2 regions of the Pseudoalteromonas sp. MQS005 genome follow, and region 2 is predicted to be linked to the other one. Evidence: riboswitches for the same ligand, from Rfam matches in the RefSeq annotation. Region 2 holds a riboswitch; the other holds the start of a gene.
What was found. Region 2 has a riboswitch for cobalamin ahead of A9479_RS06335 (TonB-dependent receptor). Riboswitches for the same ligand answer to the same signal wherever they lie in the genome.
Positions count from the first base shown of each region.

Region 1: linked by a shared signal. The riboswitch ahead of A9479_RS11605 (ABC transporter ATP-binding protein) and the one ahead of A9479_RS06335 (TonB-dependent receptor) in region 2 are both predicted to bind cobalamin.

Region 1 is NZ_LYRQ01000030.1:12,783-23,774, reverse strand. It holds gene A9479_RS11620 (DUF413 domain-containing protein) at 1-353, opposite strand, end outside; gene A9479_RS11615 (LysR family transcriptional regulator) at 443-1,312, shown strand; gene A9479_RS11610 (porin) at 1,476-2,405, shown strand; cobalamin riboswitch at 2,467-2,591, shown strand; gene A9479_RS11605 (ABC transporter ATP-binding protein) at 2,670-3,482, shown strand; gene A9479_RS11600 (iron ABC transporter permease) at 3,484-4,494, shown strand; gene A9479_RS11595 (cobyric acid synthase) at 4,494-5,975, shown strand; gene cobO (cob(I)yrinic acid a,c-diamide adenosyltransferase) at 5,968-6,567, shown strand; gene A9479_RS11585 (cobalamin-binding protein) at 6,567-7,415, shown strand; gene ung (uracil-DNA glycosylase) at 7,412-8,074, shown strand; gene A9479_RS11575 (DUF3545 family protein) at 8,134-8,322, opposite strand; gene tal (transaldolase) at 8,549-9,499, opposite strand; gene yaaA (peroxide stress protein YaaA) at 9,718-10,497, shown strand; gene A9479_RS11560 (mechanosensitive ion channel family protein) at 10,603-10,992, shown strand, end outside.
Region 2 is NZ_LYRQ01000012.1:53,632-64,623, reverse strand. It holds gene A9479_RS06345 (efflux RND transporter permease subunit) at 1-3,058, shown strand, start outside; gene msrA (peptide-methionine (S)-S-oxide reductase MsrA) at 3,135-3,671, shown strand; gene A9479_RS06335 (TonB-dependent receptor) at 3,732-5,582, opposite strand; cobalamin riboswitch at 5,619-5,784, opposite strand; gene A9479_RS06330 (YajQ family cyclic di-GMP-binding protein) at 6,059-6,541, opposite strand; gene A9479_RS06325 (VanZ family protein) at 6,693-7,043, shown strand; gene A9479_RS06320 (ketopantoate reductase family protein) at 7,036-7,938, shown strand; gene thiI (tRNA uracil 4-sulfurtransferase ThiI) at 8,253-9,710, opposite strand; gene A9479_RS06310 (TetR/AcrR family transcriptional regulator) at 9,811-10,464, opposite strand; gene coaD (pantetheine-phosphate adenylyltransferase) at 10,643-10,992, shown strand, end outside.

The sequences.
Region 1 (10,992 bases), on a different contig from region 2:
TAATAATCTTGGCTTATTGGTGTTGGCCCTGAAATTTTTGAGCGTCCAAATAATGTATGGAATTTTGTTTTGCAGGTTGTTAACTTTAAATATTTAACCCATGCTCGCTCAATTGGGTTACTTGGCTCTATTATGCCACTGACAGCATTTACAAATTGTTGCTGATGTTCGTTTTGTGGCTCAACTGTTTTGTTATACAGGCTTTTTAAAACAACACCGTGCTGTTCTAAAATACTTGCCTCTAACAGGGTAAAGTGTCCGCTGCGGCTAAATCCGCGTGGAAAGTTTTGGTCATCATAAAATTGACGTTGACTTACGAATGCTTGACGAAGTAGTGAAATATCATTGCTCATAGCTGTACCCTCATACCAATTATTAGCTGGAGTATGGGACATAATCGCTATTTTTTTAAACAAAAAATTTTTATCGTGAGGATAAAAAATTGGACATAGATTTATTAAAAACATTTGTTGAAGTGGTGCGTACTCGCCATTTTGGTAAAGCGGCAGAAAACCTATATATAACGCAGTCTGCGGTGAGTTTTAGAATTCGCCAATTAGAGCAGGGCTTAGGCGTAAATTTATTTATTCGTCAGCGTAATAATATTCAACTCACTGCACCTGGTGAGCGTTTGTTACCGCATGCGCAAATGATTATTACCGGCATGCAAAGAGCCAAAGTGGATGTTGCACTTGCAGATAATATGCATAAGCAAATTAGTCTAGCAGGTACGCCTAATATTTGGGATGCATTTTTACAGTTTGGTATTACAAATATTGTATCGGCGATGCCTGGTGTATCGCTGGTGGCAGAAGTGAAAGCGCAACAAGAAAGCACTCGCTTATTGTTGGAGCGCACCCTTGATTTAGCTATTTTGTTTGATCCTCCTAAAGTTGATGAACTTGTGGTTGAACGTATTTGTGAACTGCCCATTATTCCGGTGAGTGGTTACGATACGGCAACCAGTGATAACTTTTTTGATAATCAATATGTGTATGTTGATTGGGGAACCACGTTTTCTCTTTGGCATGCGCGTCAGTTTACCGGTAAAACACCGCCTTATTTTAGAACCAGTACAGGGCGTATAGCGCTTGATTTAATACTGCAATGTGGCGGTAGTGCGTTTATTCCACAGGTATTAGTTAAAGATCATTTAGAAAAAGGCGAACTTTTTCATGTAAAAGGGGTAGAAAATACCTCAAGAGATGTATTTGTTGCCTATCATAGAGATAACGAACAGAAAGAGTTGATAGAAACCTTGGTTAATTTGTTGTCGCAAATGACACCGAGTTTATTGAAACAAAGTAAGTAGTCGGTAGGCAGTTTATTTTACATGTTATTTTGATTTCAGATTTAATGCAGTTTTATTAACTTAAAAAGACAAAAATGTGTCCTTTGTAATATTTTTGTCATTTAGTGGTGACACACTGCTGCTGTTTTAAAAATTAGTCTATTGTGATTATCGAGGAAATAACATGAAATTTGCAAAATCGAGCTTATGCTTAGCCCTACTTAGTGGTTTATCTTTTAATGCACTTGCAGAGGTAGACATTTACGGTAAAGCAAATGTAACCGTTCAATCATCTGATGATGGTGAAGGGTCGTTTACTGAAATTAAAAGTAATGCATCTCGTTTCGGACTTAAAGGGTCTGAAAAAATTTCAGACGGTTTAGAAGCGGTTTATAAGTTTGAATTTCAGGTTGATGTGTCTGATGCCGATTCTAAAGGTGATGACGACAATATTTCAGCGCGTAATCAATATGTGGGCTTTAAAGGCGGATTTGGTCAGGTTGTGATAGGCCGCAACGACACCGCGCTTAAGCAAGCGCAGGGGAAACTAGATCTTTTCAACGATCTTGAAGGTGATATAAAAAATACCTTTAAAGGTGAAAATCGTCTAGGTAACTCAGTATCTTATGCTTCAAACTCATATGAAGGTTTTAAAGTATTAGCGTCATTTATTGCAGAAGACGACGTAGATGCCAAAAATGGCTACTCAGTGGCGTTAACTTACGGTGATGCAGGCCTTAAAAAGAGCGTTGTATATGCTGCCATTGCTGCTGATAGCGAAGTAAATGGTTACGATGTAGTGCGTGCAACAGTTCAAGGTAAAATTGAAGATTTTAGACTTGGCGCGATGTACCAAACACAAGAAAAAGTAGATGGCAGCGCTGAGGCTGACGGTTACTTAGTGAATGCAGCTTACCTTATGGGTAGCAACACTTTCAAAGTGCAATACCAAACAATGGATTTTGATGACAGCGATGATAAAAGCGCGGTATCGGTAGGTGTTGACCATAAGCTAAACAAAAACCTTAAAGTATTTGGCTTTTACTCAAGCTTTGATATGGACAACAATGTTGACCAAGATTACCTAGGTTTAGGTATGGAATATAAGTTTTAACTAAACCTTAGTTAAAACACTCCCTTTTAACCGCACTCAGTTGAGTGCGGTTTTTTTTTGCTTTAAATTATTTACTTATCTGCGCATAATAGCCAAGCATTTGGAATGAGGTGTAACTCCTCAACTATTCCCGTAACTGTGATCAGTTTTACTGTAAGTCAGATACAAATGCCTTAAAACTTCATATAACGAGCGGGTTAACTCATTTTCTTTTTGGTACGTATTAGTACTGAGTGTGGGTGTTTCCCTGCCTAGGATAATTTTTTGCACACTCACACCTCTTTAAACTTACCGCTTTTAACCGTTAACAACGTTTCTTGGCGAGTGGACAATACATTAATTCTTAAGCACATTAATGTGAGCATTGAGCGTGGTAAATTTATTGGTTTAATTGGCCCTAATGGGGCAGGAAAGTCGAGTTTACTGCGGTGCTTATATCGATTTAATAAGCCATCAGCAGGCGACATTAAATTTAACGATACCGATATTTGGCAGCTAAAAAGCGAAGACTATGCCAAGCAAGTTGCGGTAGTGCTACAAGAAACACCGTCGCAATTTAATCTCTCGTTATTCGATGTTGTAGCTCTAGGGCTTACCCCGCATAAAACGCTATTTAGCTCGACCACTCAAGCAGATAAACAAAAAATAGCGCAGGCTATTAGTCGTGTTGGGCTTGAATCTCATAGCAATCAGTCATTTGACTCACTATCTGGCGGTGAAAAGCAACGAGCGCTTATTGCCAGAGCGATTGTGCAGCAACCACAGCTACTCATTATGGATGAACCCACAAGCCACCTTGATGTTAAATATCAAATTCAATTAATGGAGCTGGCTAAATCTTTGGGCATTACTGTGTTTGCTTCATTTCATGATTTAAATTTAGCGGCAGCCATGTGCGATGAGTTAGTGGTTATTAAAAACGGAGAAATCGCTAGCGCGGGAAAGCCTAATAAGGTGATCACCGAGCAAATGCTTGATGAGGTTTTTGGTGTTTGCGCGCAAGTTAATACTCACCCTCAAACGGCGTCCAATGGCGAGTCTATTCCCCATATTACCTATTATTATGGATACCAATAACATGGCGATTATGTCTAACCATGGTGTGGCGTTAATTATTGCACTGTTATGCGCTGTATTTAGTTTATTTGTGGCATTGAGCTTTGGTGCTGCCCCTACCTCGCTCGCAGATGTATACCATAGCTTAACTTTTTCAAGCGAGGCCTCATTTACCAGCCGCATTATTATTGAATTAAGAATGCCACGTACGTTACTGGCTTTTTTGGCCGGCAGCGGTTTAGCGATTGCTGGATTGATATTACAAACAGTTACTCGTAATCCATTGGCTGACCCTTATTTGTTTGGTATTTCGTCGGGAGCATCATTAGGAGTCGTAGTATTAATGGCTTTTGTTGGAATAGGCGCAGGCATTGCGCTATCAGCAGCAGCCTTAATTGGCAGTTTAGTAGCAATGGGGTTATTAATTTTAATTGCTGGCAGTCAACGCAACGCCCAAGTTGAGTCGATGTTATTGGCTGGGGTGGCCTTATCATTTTTATTTAGCGCCTTTACCAGTTTGTTACTTTATTGGAGCGATCCACAGGCCGTCGCGGCTATTTTATTTTGGACTTTGGGAAGTTTTGCTAGGGCGCAATGGCCGTCACTGTTATTACCTGCCTTGGTCATCATTACATGTACAGTCATTATGTTAGGTTTTAGACGCCAACTTAATGCCATGTTGTTAGGTGATGAAAGCGCAACAACGCTTGGTGTACGGGTGCATCGCTTTCGAATTTTAATGCTTATTTTAAGCTCATTGATCACAGCCGTATTGGTTGCTATGTGTGGCGGAATTGGCTTTGTTGGCTTAATGGTGCCGCACATAGTGCGCTTTTTTATCTCTCAAGGCAGTAGTGTTGGATTGTTAATGACCGGATTAGTCGGGGGCATATTTATGGTGTGGGTCGATGTACTGGCACGTTCATTACTCGCTAACCAAGAGCTGCCAATAGGGGTGATCACGGCGGCCATTGGTAGTCTATTCTTTTTAAGTATCTTGTATTTTCGTAAGCGCCAGCTGGTGGGTAAATAATGAAAACATTAATGGTACAAGGTACCACCTCCGATGCGGGTAAAAGCACCTTAGTGGCAGCACTTTGCAGAGTGTTTGCTAACCAAGGGGTTAATGTTGCACCGTTTAAACCACAAAATATGGCACTTAATAGCGCCGTAACGCACGATGGTGGCGAAATTGGCAGAGCCCAAGCATTACAAGCCATAGCCGCAAAAGTTGAACCTGAAATCGACTTTAACCCTATATTACTCAAACCCAATAGTGATACCGGCGCACAAGTTATTATTCATGGTAGAGCTATCAGCAATATGGAAGCCGATGCTTACCATGACTACAAAAAAGTGGCTATGGATGCAGTATTAACCTCGCATAAGCGTTTAGCTAAACGCTTTGATTTATTACTGGTAGAAGGGGCTGGCAGCCCAGCCGAAATTAATTTACGCGCAAACGATATTGCAAATATGGGTTACGCCGAGCAAGTGGATTGCCCTGTTATTATTATTGCCGATATTGATAAAGGAGGAGTATTTGCGCACTTAGTCGGGACTTTGGCGTTATTAAGCGAGTCTGAGCAAGCACGAGTAAAAGGCTTTGTGATTAACCGTTTTCGTGGTGATATTAGTTTATTACAAGGTGGGCTAGATTGGCTCGAGGAGTACACCGGTAAACCTGTATTAGGGGTATTACCTTACTTGCACTATTTAGCACTTGATGCAGAAGATGCTGTCGCCATAGATAATAATGTGACCGATACCAGTATAAATATTGCTGTACTGTTAGTGCCACATATTAGTAACCATACCGATTTTGATGCTCTGCGATTACACCCGAATATAAATATAACCTACGTGCGCCATACACAAGCAATTCCTGCTGTTGATTTAATTATTGTACCTGGCAGTAAAAATGTACTCAGCGATCTCGCGTTTTTAAAAAATGAAGGCTGGGATCAGCAAATTAAGCGCCATCTACGTTATGGTGGCAAAGTATTGGGTATTTGCGGTGGTATGCAAATGCTGGGTAACACTATCAGTGATCCAAATGGGGTGGAGTCATCGTTGGGGCAAGTGACGGGTTTAGCGCTTAGCGATTTTGATACGCTATTGGGTGAGCAAAAAGTGTTAAGCCGAGTGAGCGCAGTGCTTAATTTAAATGAGCAACAGGTTGCATGTGATGGCTACGAAATACATGCAGGTATTAGTCAAGGAAAGGCGCTCTACAAGCCACTCATTCGCTTTAATAAACACCCCAATGACTTTAAAACCGATGGTTTTGTGAGTGACGATAATGCCATTGCTGGTACCTATTTACATGGCTTGTTTGATAGCCCTGCAGCCACAGAGCAGCTGTTAAAGTGGGTGAAACCAGAAAGTGCAATTAGTGCGATTAGTATAAATGAGCATCGTGAACGCCAATTAGAACGCCTAGCTGATATGTGTAAAGCGCATTTAAATATTGAACAAATTATTAAAATTTATCAAGGACATAACAATGACTGAATCAACTAACGACAAGCACCAACAGCGCCAACAAAAAGTAAAAGAACAGGTTGATGCGCGAGTAGCCGCAGCGCAACGAGAAAAAGGCATTTTTCAGGTTATTACTGGTAACGGTAAAGGCAAATCGACTTCTGGCTTTGGTGTGGTTGCACGCTGTGTTGGGCACGGCAAAAAAGCTGCAGTATGTCAGTTTATTAAAGGCACATGGGAGTGTGGTGAGCGTAATTTACTGCAAGGTGCTGGGGTTGAATTTGCTGTTATGAACACCGGGTTTACGTGGGATACGCAAAATAAAGAGGCCGATACCGCGGCAGCGCAAGCAACATGGCAAGAGTCAAAGCGGATGCTAAGCGACAGCAGTATCGATGTGGTATTACTCGATGAACTCACCTATATGGTGACCTATGGTTATATCGACCTTGAAGAAGTGGTTGTTGCTGTAAATAATAGACCGCCTATGCAATCGGTAATTATTACTGGTCGTGCTGCGCATCGCACCTTAATAGAGCTTGCCGATACGGTAAGTGAAGTACGTAATGTAAAACATGCGTTTGAGTCGGGCGTAAAAGCATTGAAAGGCTTTGATTACTAATGTTAAAGCGTATTGTTTTTGGGCTGTTATTGTTTGCTGTTAATGTACCTCAAGCCCTAGCTGACAAGCCGCTTCGTATAGTGGCTTTAGCACCACACATAGTTGAAAATTTATATGCTATTGGGGCGGGTGATTTAATAGTGGGCACGCTGGATTACGCAGATTACCCGCAAGAGGCGACTAAAATTGAGCGTATTGGTGGCTACAATGGCATTTCTATTGAAAAGTTACTCATGCTAAAACCTGACATGGTGATTGCGTGGAAAAGTGGTAATCAGGCTGAAGATTTAGCACAAATAAAGCGTTTAGGAATTGAATTATATTTAAGTGATCCACGTTCTATTGAAGGGGTTGCCTCGGAAATACTAAAACTAGGTCAAATAACGGGTCATATTGAGCAAAGTAAACAAGTAGCCGAGACATTTACGGCCAAACTCAACGCAATTAAAGTTACACAGAAAGATAAAACCACGCTTACTGGGTTTTATCAGTTGTGGCCTGAGCCTATGATGACTGTATCAAAAAATACATGGATCAATCAGTTAATCGAAACTTGCCAAGTAACCAATGTATTTGCAAACAGCGACACAGATTACCCACAAATTAGCATCGAAAACGTGATAGTTACTAAGCCACAAGTTATTATTATTCCTGATGAAAAATCAAAAAGGGTAATGCCTACGGTAAATTGGCAGCAATGGCCTGAAATCCCTGCGGTAAAGTATGAGCAATTTATTAGCGTCAATGCTGATTTATTACATCGGTTTACCCCCAGAATGTTGGATGGATTAGCGCAGATGTGTGACAAAGTAGATATATCTAGAGAATTTATTAAGAGTCAATTATGAGCAACTGGTCATCTTTTTTAAACCATGAACTTAGCCAAACATATATGCAGCAAACCCTTGAATATATTGCGAATAAACGAGCCGAAGGCACTGCTGTATATCCGCCAAAATCACAGGTGTTTAGCGCATTTGATGCAACTCCACTTAGCGACATTAAAGTGGTTATATTAGGTCAAGACCCTTACCATGGAGAAGGGCAAGCGCATGGTTTGTGTTTTTCAGTATTGCCTGAGGTTAAAAAGCTCCCGCCTTCGCTTAAAAACATTTATAAAGAGTTAGTAACTGATATTAATGGCTTTACCACGCCAGAACACGGCTATTTACAAGGCTGGGCAGAGCAAGGTGTATTTTTACTCAATACTGTATTAACCGTAGAGCAAGGGCAAGCCCATTCCCATAAACACTTAGGTTGGGAGCAATTTACCGATAACGTGATTGCTCATATAAATGAGCACTGCCAAGGTGTGGTGTTTATTTTATGGGGCGCACATGCTCAAAAAAAAGGTAAAAGTATTGATCGCCAGCGCCATCATGTATTGGTAGGGCCTCATCCTTCGCCGCTTTCAGCGCATCGCGGCTTTTTTGGTTGCCAGCACTTTTCCAAAACCAATGAACTGTTAATAGCGCAAGGGGCGCAGCCCATTAATTGGCAGGTATAGGGTAATAGGCATTAAAAAAGGCTTTCATTAATGAAAGCCTTTTTAGTTGCTTATGTTGGTTAAAACTCTAACTCATCAATAGCAACACTATCTGCAAAATAGTCAAGCTCCTGTAGTTCTTTGCGCAAACGTTGCTTATCTTTTATTGCTTCTATTTCGCGCCATTTTCTTTTTTTATTTTTTTGAGAGGTTTTTTTCGATGTATCAGAACCTTCTAATATCTCTATTATTTCGTTTAGGCTATCCATTGATTATCTCCTATTGACCACTTTTTGAACCTCGGCAGTATCTATACCACAGCTATTAATAAAATAGAATATAAATGTGACGAAACTGTTACTAACGGGTGGTATTTTGATGAAGATCAATGAGAACAGCACTTAAATGGGGACAAGGCGAGTATTTAAAATAAAATTGCAGGTATAAAAAACGCCGCAATAAGCGACGTTTTTAAACTCTTAAAACAGCGGTTAGTTACATCGCTTTAAAGCGTGCTTCTAATTGTTCCTGTGCATCTGCAAATGAGCGAATACCTTCAGCGAGTTTTTCAGTCGCCATGGCATCTTGGTTATGTAACCAACGGAACTGTGTTTCGCTAAGTGGCTCAGGTTTTGGCTCTTTAGTAATATCACTTGCTAGCAAGTATTCTTCAGCACCTTCTAAATTACCCAAATCTTCTAAAAGATTAGGGCTAATTGTTAGCTTATCGCATCCTGTAAGGGCAATAATTTCACCGGTATTACGAAAGCTTGCGCCCATAACTACGGTTTTGTAGTCGTGACGTTTGTAAAACTCAAAAATGCTACGTACAGATTGCACACCCGGATCTTGAAGCGGATCGGTTGGTTTTTCCATACCGTTTGCCACGTGCCAATCTAAAATACGGCCAACAAATGGAGAGATTAAAAATACGTTTGCATCAGCACAGGCACGCGCTTGGGCATCGCTGAATAATAAAGTAAGGTTACACTTAGTGCCTTCTTTTTCTAATTGCTCAGCCGCTTTAATACCTTCCCACGTTGACGCTATTTTAATTAAAATTTTGTCTTTGCTTACGCCTTCTTTTTCGTAAAGGCTCAATAGCGTGTGTGCTTTATTAATTGTTGCTTGGGTATCAAATGATAAACGTGCATCAACTTCGGTAGAAATATAACCCGGTACAATTTCACTAATTTCTTTACCAAGTAATACTGCAAAATAATCACAAGCCAACTCTAGCTGTTTTGCAGGCTGCTGCTCTGTTTCTTTTGCATACTGCCATGCTTTATCTAGATAAGGTTTGTAAGCTTCAATCTCGCTCGCTTTTAAAAGTAGCGATGGATTGGTAGTCGTATCTTCAGGTTGATGTTTTTTTATGGCTTCTATATCGCCCGTGTCGGCCACGATAGAAGAATGTTGTTTAAGCCTTTGTAGAGCGCTAGTCATTTGCTTTTCCTCATTCCAAGCAAGTTAAAAGAAAATCTAAACTACCTTAATATAGCTATACTGCAACAGTGTGACAATGCTTGATAGGTCTTATGTCCTTATCAATAAAAAAACGGTAACGGTTGAGTTTTAGGTAGGATAATTTTAAACAAAACGTGCTTTTCGTTTCATTTAATGTTGAAATTGACATTAAATAATTTACAAGTCAATAGCTAACTATGATCACTGTTATTTCACCAGCAAAGAATCTTGATTACGACACGCCACCCGCAACAGATAAGTTCACTCAACCTGAATTACTTGAGCACAGCGAAGCGCTCATGAAAGTATGCCGTGAACTAACTCCTGCGCAAATTGGCAGTTTAATGAAAATTAGCGATAAACTCGCAGGCCTCAACGCAGCGCGTTTTAGTGAGTGGGCACAACCATTCACTACCGATAATGCTAAACAGGCCGTGCTTGCCTTTAACGGCGATGTATACGGGGGGTTAGATGCTAATACCCTCACTACTAAGCAGCTTGATTACGCTCAAGACCATTTACGTATACTTTCGGGATTATACGGAGTATTAAAGCCGCTTGATTTAATGCAGGCTTATCGCTTAGAAATGGGTACAAAACTTGAAAATAGCCGAGGTAAAAACTTATATGAGTTTTGGGGCAGTGTTATTGCTAATAAACTTAACGACGTATTAGCGGCACAAGATGCACAATACTTAGTAAATCTAGCCTCTAACGAATACTTTAAAGCAGTAGATAAAAAAACGCTTAACGCACACATTATTACACCACACTTTAAAGACTGTAAAAACGGCCAATATAAAGTGATTAGCTTTTACGCTAAAAAAGCGCGCGGCATGATGGCACGCTACATCATTGAAAATCAAGTGACTCAATTAAGCCAACTCAAAGAGTTTACTGTGGCCGGCTATTACTTTAGCCCAGAGGCAACCACCAAAGAACTTGAACCGGTATTTTTACGCGAAGAGCAAAACTAACACATCGTTTAAAGTATTTAATAAGCCATGCATTGCATGGCTTTTTTATACTGGCGTTATTTTTGCAAACCTTAGATTACTAACCCTAACTAAGGTATAAAATAAATGCTCTCAATTCCCTCAATTACAGAAGCCGAAAAGTTGATAGAAGAAAAGCTCGGCGGTTGGTTTGATGTAGTTATAAGTCATATCCCAAACTTTATCGTTGCAGTAATTATTGCCATTCTATTTTCATTTATTGCCCGTTTGGCAGGCAAAGGAATGAAAAATGTTTTACGTCGCTCGCTCGACTCTACGCAAATTGCCGATTTAATGGCCTCAATATTTAAAGTTATTGTACTGAGTGTGGGGGTATTTATTGCCCTTGATTTTATGGGCTTAAAAAGTACTGTCACTTCTCTGCTTGCTGGTGCAGGTATTGTTGGTCTTGCCATTGGTTTTGCTTTTCAAGATATGACCGAAAACCTGATAGCGGGTATTGCCATGGGAATTCGT
Region 2 (10,992 bases):
GATTGTTATTAACTTACTGTTACTCACATTTGGCTTAGTTGCTTTTAGCATGTTGCCTTTGCGAGAGTATCCAGATATTGAAACACCGATTGTAAATATTAGTACTGAATATACCGGTGCATCTGCCGAAATTATTGAAACAAAAATAACGCAAGTTATTGAAAATCGTATTTCGGGCATTGAAGGTATTAAAAGTATTAACTCATCGAGTCGTAATGGCCGCTCAAACATTACCATTGAGTTTAATATTAGCCGTGACATAGACGATGCCTCCAACGATGTGCGTGAACGTGTAGCGCGTGCACTTGATAGCCTACCCGAACAAGTGCGTCCTCCTGAAGTATCAAAATCAAATAGTGACGAAAGCCCTATCGCGTGGTTTGTACTTAACAGCGAAACCATGGATTCATTGCAACTTTCTGATTATGCACAGCGTTTTATTGTAGATCGATTAGCCGTTGTTGATGGCGTATCGAATGTGCGCATTGGGGGGGAGCGAAAGTATGCCATGAAAGTATGGCTTAACCGCCAAGCGATGGCCGCCCGTGGTATTACCTCCAGTGATATTGAGCAAACACTGCGTAGTGAAAATGTAGAACTTCCGGCCGGTGAAATTGAATCAGTTGATCGTGATTTTACCGTTCGCACTGCCCGCAGCTATAAAAACCAACGTGATTTTCAAAACCTAGTTATTAAACGAGGTGAAGATGGTTATTTAGTGCGTCTAGGCGAAGTGGCTGACGTAAAACTAGAAGCCGCCGATGATGAAAGTTTATTCCGAGGTAATGGCCGTAATATGATTGGTATGGGTATTGTTAAACAAGCCAAAGCCAATACCCTAACTGTGGTTGATAACGCCCGCAGTGAACTGGAAAAAATAAAACGTAATTTACCTGAAGGCACCACCATAGAAGACAGTTATGATTCTTCGGTATTTATTAAAGAGTCAATTAATGAGGTTTATAAAACTTTAGCAATTTCTATGGGGTTAGTCGTGCTTATTATCTTTATATTTTTAGGTAACATTCGCGCCACTCTTATTCCCGCGGTCACCGTACCGGTCGCCCTAGTCAGTAGTTTCATGTTTTTATTAGTAATGGGTTATTCAATTAACTTATTAACTCTACTAGCACTGGTGTTAGCAATAGGCTTAGTGGTCGATGATGCCATTGTAATGCTAGAGAATATTCACCGCCGTATTGAACTTGGTGAACCGCCTTTATTGGCAGCTTATCGCGGCGCACGTGAGGTGGGCTTTGCAATTATAGCCACCACCTTAGTGCTTATATCCGTGTTTGTACCATTAGTGTTTATGGAAGGACGAATTGGCGCACTATTTACAGAGTTTGCTATGGCAGTAAGTGCTGCCGTGTTTTTCTCTAGTATCACTGCGTTGACACTCTCTCCGGCGCTGTGTTCAAAAGTGTTAAAGGCCTCTGAAAAAGAAAGTAAGTTTAGCCAAGTTATGGACCGTTTTTTTACTAAATTAGAAAATGGATACCGTAACGCTTTAGCGTCAAACATGACCCGTAAATGGGGCTTAATGCTGAGCTTAGTTTTGGCTGGGTTTGTTAGTTATTCATTATTTTTACAAATACCCTCAGAGCTCACGCCAAAAGAAGATCGTGGCACCTTCTTTGTGCTTATGAATGGCCCTGAAGGGGCAAGTTATGAAAATAACGCAGCTAATATGGCAAAAATTGAAGAGCGCTTGATGCCTTATTCTGAATCTGGCGAACTAAGTCGAGTGCTTGTTCGAGTCCCAGGTTGGGGTGGCAGTGGCGGCGTGGCTATTGTTGGTATGGCTGATTGGGATAAGCGCAAACGCTCAACATGGGAAGTCATGGATGAAATAAGCGGCAAAATGCAAGAGGTCACCGACGTTCGTGCATTTGCTATTATGCGCCGTGGTATTGGCGGAGGTGGTTCATCTCGCCCTATTGAATTTGTTTTGCAAGGTAATGATTATGCTCAACTTGCCGATTGGCGAGATAGAATTATTAAACGCGCTGAGAAAAACCCTGGATTAGTGCGTATTGATCATGATTATAAAGAAACCTTCCCTCAGTTTTTAGTCAGTATTGATAAAAATAAAGCCGCTGATTTAGGCGTATCAGTCTCTGATGTGGGTCGTACACTTGAAACCATGCTTGGCCAACGCCGTGTAACCACCTTTATTGACCGCGGTGAAGAATACGATGTAATTTTAAAGGGCACAAAACAAGACTTTGCCAACCCGACTGATATTTCAAATATTTACCTAAAATCACGTAGCGGAGAACTTGTTCCTCTTGATAGCCTTATTAGCTTAAAAGAAGAAGCCACCGCCTCGCGTTTAAACCGTTATAACCGAATGCGTGCAATTACTTTAAGTGCCAACCTCGCTGAGGGTTACACGCTAGAACAAGCACTAAACTTTTTAAACAAGGTTGCCACAGAGGAAAACGACATTGATGGTGCCATTGACTATAAAGGTGAGTCGCAATTGTTTTATGAAGGTGCCTCAGCCATGACCTATGTGTTTGTGCTGGCATTAACCGTGACCTTTTTAGTACTGGCAGCTCAGTTTGAAAGTTTTATGCATCCATTTGTTATTATGTTAACTGTGCCACTTGGTTTAATGGGTGCCATGTTTGGGCTGTGGAGTATGGGGTTAACGCTTAATATATACAGCCAAATAGGCATTGTAATGCTCATTGGGTTAAGTGCTAAAAACGGTATACTGATTGTTGAATTTACCAACCAGTTACGTGATAAAGGCGTAGAATTTAGTGAGGCTATTTTACAAGCGGCTACACAGCGTTTGCGCCCTATTATTATGACTTCCCTAACAACGGTTATGAGTGCCGTACCTTTGGTGTTGGCTTCCGGTCCAGGCTCGGAAAGTAGAATGGTAATTGGTGTGGTGGTATTTACTGGCGTAACGGTGGCAACCATACTAACTCTGTTTGTGGTGCCAGCCGCTTATTACGCACTAGCGCGAAATACACAATCACCTGAGTTTTTACAACAAAAACTTGATAAGCAAGCCGCTGAAAAACCGCTTAAAGAGATCTAAGTCACTCAGAGCGTCGTAACTAGCTGTTACGGCGCTTTATTCAGTGCACATATCCCTAACAATTGAGGAAGTACTTATGAGTTCGACCACACAAGTAGCAACACTCGGCGGCGGCTGTTTTTGGTGTATTGATGCAGCATTTAGGCGTGTAAAAGGTGTACTCAGTGTTTGCTCTGGTTATACTGGTGGACATACTGATAACCCAACCTACAAAACTATTTGCACTGGCAACAGTGGCCATGCAGAGGTAATTAAGGTTGAATTTGATGCCAGTGTTATCAGCTTTGAAACCTTACTCGCGATGTTTTTTACCCTACACGATGCCACACAACTAAATCGCCAAGGTAACGATATAGGCACTCAATACCGCAGCGTTGTGTATTATCATAATGAGCAACAACAAGTACAAACACAGGCAGTTATTGCAGAGCTGCAAAGTCATGTTAGCGAACCTATAGTGACTGAGGTGAGCCCAGCAACCACTTTTTACCCCGCAGAGCACTACCATCAGGACTATTACAATGAAAATCCTGAGCAGGGCTATTGCAGTATTTTAATTGCACCCAAATTACATAAGTTTGAAACCGAATTTAGCGAGTTTTTAAACGGGTAATATATTAAAAAGCCCGATTTAAATCGGGCTTTTGTATATTAATAAACACTATATTAGCGATTAAAACTGATAATTTGCCCCTACAAAGAAAGTTCTTCCTGCGCTGTTATAACCTAATAGCTTACCACTGGCAGCAAAGCCCGTCGCAGCAGTAAAATATTCTTTATCAGTAATATTCTCTATTCGAGCAGCTAACGACAAATTATCTAGCAACTGGTAATTGGCTGCTATATTAAATACCGTATAAGCAGCGAGCTCCGAGTCATAATACGCAATCGAAGGACGCGATGAGCGATATTGCATATCCAAGCTGGCATCAAAATCACCCCATGTTTTAGCGAGTTGATAATTAAACGATTCAGAAGGTCTACGTGGTAAATCGGTATTCGTTTTTTCATCTGTAGCGTCTAAAAAGCTAAAATTAACCGAGTGTTCAAAGCCTAGCGCTGAAAACTCTGCCGACAGCTCAAATCCCTGCATAGATACTTTATCTATGTTAGTGGCAATATATTTACCTGAGTCTGCATCATAATTATTACTAATCAAATTATTGATACGGTTATCGAAAATAGCAATATCATAACGGCCCCATTGGGTTTCTAAAGTTATACCAAGCTCATTATTTAAGGCTTCTTCAGGTTTAATATTATTGTTTGGTAAATAGTACGGGCTGTTAGTCACAAACGCATTAATTAACGAAGGAGCTCTAAATGCAGTACCGTGATTTAAACGTAGTGTTACATAGTTATTTGCTTTGTAACCAAGTCCTGTACTGTAAGTGTTTGCACGGCCATGGAAGTCATAATCATCGGTTCTAACAACCGCATTTGCTAACCATTTGTTATGGCTATAAAACGCGCCTATAAACAACGCCTTATTATCGCGTTTTTCTTCTGATGACGTTGCTGACGAGTTTGATAAATCCTCAGATAAATAATTAAAGCCACCCGATATATCAAGTTCTTGAGTAAGGGTATAAAGCCCTCGATATTCAAACTCAACACGCTCTGTGCTATACACTTGCTGCACATCGGTACCTGTTTGGGTATTTTCTTCTTGCGAAACGCTCACCGAAGTACTTTGGCTATATACATCAGAGGCTTTGTTCCAGCCTAGCTTAGCGGTGTAATTTTCAAAGTCGTAGGCATCGTTACCCCGTGCATTATCATATTGTGCTTCGCCTTCACTATACTGAGATTGCAGGCTCAATTGGCCTAGTTCAGCAAGCTCATAAGCTAAATTAAAGCCAATGTTTTTATTTTTGTAGCCATCATCATCATGATCTTTTGTGTACTCAGCCGCTGGATCTTTGCCAGTAACATCAAAACCATCCGTCTCTTCGTAGCCTAAATTATAATTAAAGCTAAGCGCCTCTTTTACAAGCCCACCAGCAAGCTGATAATTACTGTAGCTATGGCTGCCTAAAGTAGCCGAAAGCGAGTTATTTGAGGCTTTACGGGTGATAATATTAATTACTCCGGCTACCGCGTCTGAGCCATAAATAGCCGCTCTGGCACCTTTTATAATTTCAACACGCTCGATACTGTTAACTGGAATATTCGTCAGCGATACACTACCTGAACTTGCATCGCTCACTCTTACGCCATCAACCAATACTAAGGTATATTTAGCACTGGCCCCGCGAACAAATATATCTGCTTTTTGACCTAACCCACCATTACGAACAATATCTATCCCAGCAATAGTATTTAATATTGCAGGTAAGTCTCGATAATTCGCTTTTTCAATATCAGCGCGCTCGATAACTGCCACACTTGCTAATACATCATTTATAGGTTGTTCAAACTTATTAGCGGTTACTGTTATTGTTTCGATTGATTGTTCTGCAGCAGATACAGAAAAAGAGAGTGCAGCCGAAATGGCCATACCCAGTGCGGTTTTATTTAGCATCATGTCCCCTATCTTTGCCCACCGCAAAGATGTTAGTAAGTAAGATTAAATCAAGGCCGGTCTCCGGACTCAGTTACCATAATTTAATACAGCATAACTTTACCGTTGCGGGGGCAGTGTTGGGATTGACTTCATCAATGAAAACGCACCAACTTCCCGATTATCCTACTAAAAAAATCAAACCATTGAAGTGTTTAGTAAGCACCTTGAAAATAGACTGCTATTGTTATCTGTTTACTAAAAAAAGTCAACGGACGTCTAAACATCTACAAATCCAAAGGTTCAAGATTCAGGATACGGGGTTCGGAGTTCGGAGTTCGGAGTTCGGAGTTCGGAGTTCGGAGTTCGGAGTTCGGAGTTCGGAGTTCGATAATTATCATAGATCCAAAAATAAAAAGCCAAACAATATAACGTGTTTGGCTAAATACATGTTGCTTTGAGCTAAGCGCCTATAGTGCCGAGCTCGAAGCAATAAATTAATCGCGGAAGTTTTTAAACTGAAATGGTTGACCTAAATCAGCAGTGCGTACAACTTGCATAGCCGCTTGTAAGTCATCACGCTTTTTACCTGTTACGCGAACTTCTTCACCTTGAATGGCCGCTTGTACTTTTACTTTAGAGTCTTTGATGGCTTTTACTACTTTTTTAGCCATGTCTTTTTCGATACCCTGTTTAAGTGCAACGTTACGAAAAACATTTTTGCCCGCACGAGAAATATCTTGTAGCTCTAAGCTTGCAACATCCATCCCACGTTTAGAGATTTTACTCGCTAAAATATCAAATAACTGCATTACCTGAGCATCTGCTTCAGCTTTTAATTTAATTGTTTTATCGTTTAGCTCTATTGATGCATCAACGCCTCTAAAATCAAATCGCGTTTCTAGTTCACGGTTGGCGTTATCAACCGCATTTTTTGCTTCGTTCATTTCTACTTCAGATACAATATCAAATGAAGGCATAGCGTTCTCCTAACTATCTAATCTTAATTTTATGCCGCAATTATAACGTTAAAATGATAAATCTTTACATTTTTCTGCATTTTGTTCAGGTGCGATACTAAATTAGTTTGATATACTGAGGCTTCTTTTTTATACGATTTTAGGAATTTTCGTGACAAGGCGTGTTTACCAAGCAATTTTTTTAATTAGTATTGTTGCGTTTACCTTCTTATTTGCTAAAGAGGTAAAGGGCGCGGCAAACTTATTTCCGCATGTTGATAAAGTAGCGCATTTTGGTATCTTCTTTTTACTTGCCATTATTATGGATAAAGCGTTTAAACTCCCATTATATGCACAAATACTATTACTCGCTGGTTACGGTGCAGCAATAGAAATTATGCAAGATAGCCTTCCTTACAGACAAGCATCACTGGCCGATTTTGTTGCCGATTTTATTGGTGCAGCGAGCTACTTTTTAGCTAAAGCCCTGTTAACACTGCGTAAAAAGAAGCATTATGGCTAACATACTTGTTGTAGGTGATGGCGCTATTGGCTTGTTATTTAGCCATTTTTTAGCCAAGCATCACGCTATATATATACTTACTCGAAAAGGCACAGTTAATACTCGCTTTTACAGCCACAGTAACGCTGCGTCTGAAAAAATTAACGCCACTTTTATCTCACAAGAGCAGTTATCTCAAACTCCTGAATTTGATATTGTTTTATTCACGGTAAAAGCGTTTGCAGTGCAACAAGCCTATGCTCAAGTAAAACCTTATCTAGGCAATAATACCCATATTATACTGAGTCATAATGGCATGGGTAATGTTGAACAATTAAATGAACAGCTAACAAAGCAGCAGTCGTTGTACTTTTTAACCACCAGCATGGCTGGATTTAAGTCAAACCCTAATATTGTGCAACATACCGGAAACGGGCAAAGTGTATTAGGGGGCTGTAATCAACTAGCTACTCAAAATATTCAACAGCTTAGTGCGCAATTACACACTATTCCGCAGTTAATTGTCAGTAACAATATTGAACAACTACGGTTTGAAAAGCTACTGGTTAATATTGCAATAAATCCATTAACCGCTCACCACAATATAAAAAATGGTCAGTTACGTGCACCGCAATACAGTAGTGCAATTATTAATTTATTAGCTGAGGCATGCCACATTGCAACCGCGCTAAAACTCAATATTAAGCTTATAGATGCCCTAGAGCGGGCTTACAAAGTAATGAGTTTAACTGCCGAAAATTACTCTTCGATGCATCAAGATGTAATGCATAATAGACAAACAGAGATCATGGCGATTTGTGGCTATATAAGTGAGCAAGGAAAACTGCACCATATTGCAACACCTTATAATGACGCCTTACTTGCTAAAATTTTGGCAAAAAAAAGCGCGGACTAAATCCGCGCATCTAGGGTCTGTTGACTTTTGCGGATTACAATTTGTTCAAACTAGGGGTGGTTTAATCGCGGCGCGAGGTTTGTAACCTAGTGGGCTAAGTAAAAACCGAGCAACAAAGAGTAAATCGCCCCTAGGCAGAACCCTTCGGGCAGCGCCTGTTTGGCATTGATGCTGCGTTATCGCCTATTTATGGGGAATAAATCGCCTATTTATGGGGAATAACCACACCACATAGGCTCTGCCTTGCCTAAATACCAAACAGACTGCTGCAAATTTAACCTTAAAGGGTCAACAGACCCTAATATATTAAGCCATCAAGGACGATATACTTTTACGGTGTTAAAGCCTTCTTCGTGAAGAATAAGCGCTTGTAATTGGCTCATTACTCCTTTTTGGCAATATAAGTAATAATCTTTGCCTTTAGGTAAATCGCCAAACTTTGTTGCTAAGCGGAAAAACGGTAAGTGGATAACTTCAATACCTTCAATTTCCAGCGGTGCCGCATCTTCTTCTTCAGGCGAGCGAATATCAACAACAACCGCTCCTTCAGGTAACTCTGTAACTGATTCTGCCTCTTTAAGCTCTTGCTTAGCCTCAACATCAATATCGCGCACATCCATAACACGGGCGTTATCAATAACGGTATCTAATACATCAAAGTCAAACTTTTCTTCTTCTGCTTTAATCACTTCAATTTTGGCTTTAACTGTCGGCTTTTTAGAGATCACACCGCAGTATTCAGGCATCGTCTCTGCCATTTCTGCAGTGCCTATTTGGCGCGCTATATTGATGATTTCTTGCTTATCATGTTGGATAAGTGGGCGTAAAATGAGCGTTTCGGTTACGCGGTCAATCACACTTAAGTTAGCTAAGGTTTGACTAGACACCTGACCTATACTTTCACCCGTAACCAATGCTTGAATATTTAGTTTTTCAGCGACGGCACTACCCGCTCGCATCATCATACGTTTAAGGACAACGCCCATTTGGCTGTTCTCAACGTTTTCTAAGATTTCAGCAACCACTGGCTCAAAATCAACAGTAATAAACTTAACTTTGTGAGTAGAGCTGTATTGTTTCCATAGATAGTAACTCGCTTGTTTAACCCCAATTTCATGAGCAGCGCCACCTAAATTAAAGAATAAAAAGTGCGTGCGAGCACCTTTACGGATCATTTGATAACTGGCAACGCCAGAATCAAACCCACCAGACATAAGCGATAATACATCGTCTTGTGTTGGCAGTGGAAAGCCCGCCATTCCTAAATGCGTTTGCGTTACTATGTAGGCTTTTTCGTCTTTAATTTCTAAACGAATCGTTACTTCTGGGCGACTTAGCTTTACTCGAGCCCCTTCAACATGTTGATTAAGCCCGCCACCAACGTAACGCTCTAGCTCAGTTGAAGTAAAATCATGTTGACCTATGCGCTTAGCACGGACACAAAAGGTTTTACCAATAATAGTGTGACCAACTAGCTCAATAGTTTTTTGATAAATGTCATCAATCGTTTTAAAGTCTGTTTCAGTCACTTCAATAAACTGCACGATGCCAGGTATACGTTGTAAGCTGTCGATAAAATCAAGGCGAGTTTGAGCATCGTCAAGTTTTGTTACAACTGAAATGTTATCCCAGTTATTACGTACCTGTACTTTTTCGTCAACACGACGCAATACAATTTTAATGTTATTTTCTAACACTTTAGTAAAGCGTTTACGGACTGAACGGCTTTTAATGGCTATTTCAGGGTGAAGTTTGACGATAAATTTAAGCATAGTTTAACTCTTAGACTGCGGGAATTCGCGCACCCAGGTATTGGGCGCGGCGGATTATAGCAAAAAATTTAGCGCCTAGGAACTAACCAACTTAACGGGCTTAAGGATTCTGGGGAGCAGCATTTGCTAAAAGTGCGTACTTGTCTCTTAACTGATTAATTTTATTTGCGCTTTTTTCGGTGCTGTAGGCTTTAAATAAAGTCAGTACTTTTACAATACCAGGATAAATATCTTGCTCAACCAGCACACCACTAAGCCTTCTTGCTTTCATATAGGGTGTCCAAAAGCTGACCGTTAATTTTAACGTATGAGCAAGTTCGATAGCATCTTGTTCATCAATGGCAATAATTTCGCTGTCGCGTAAGGCCAAAATGATGTTACGCACCTGCTCAAGTAACTCCTGTTGAAAATCAATGTAACCCTGTTTTAAATAACTATCGCGAGCGAGAATATCGCCAAGGTTGTCGTAAAAAAAATGATAGCGCCACATCAATTCAAATAGCGAATCTAGATAAGGACCTAGGTGTTCAAAAGCATCGTCGCCTTGATCGACCGGCTTAAAATGAGTACTTAAATGGTCACGATAAAGTGCAAATATATGGCGAATAATGTCTTCTTTATTTTTAAAGTGGTAGTACAGATTACCCGGACTCATACCTAAACTCGATGCGATATGATTAGTAGATATTGCTCTTTCACCATGTTCATTAAACAATGAAATACTGGTTTGAATTATTTTATCCTTGGTATTCATATACTCATTACTCAATTTTCGAAAATACGATGCTGCATTAAAATAATCCGCCTAGTATAAACAAATCATTGCATTTGTAACACTGCGCAGCTGCAGTTATATACAATTTACTCACAAGGCTGCTTTGCACACTAAACACTGCTACACTACGGCTAAAAATAATAACACAGTAAATATTATGAAAGTGACCGCAATCTACCCAGGCACATTTGACCCTCTTACCAACGGCCACACTGATTTAATTCAGCGTGCGGCTAAAATGTTCGATACCGTTATTGTGGCTATTGCTCATAACCCAAGTAAAAAACCGTGTTTTACTTTAGAAGAACGCGTTGATTTAGCAAATGAGATTTTAAGCCATTTAGATAATGTAAAAGTCATTGGCTTTTCAGGGCTACTCGCCGATTTAGCCCGTGACCATAATGCTAATGTACTGATCAGAGGCATAAGAGCGGTTTCTGATTTTGATTACGAGTTTCAGCTCGCGAATATGAATCGCCGTTTAAACCCTGATTTAGAAAGCGTATT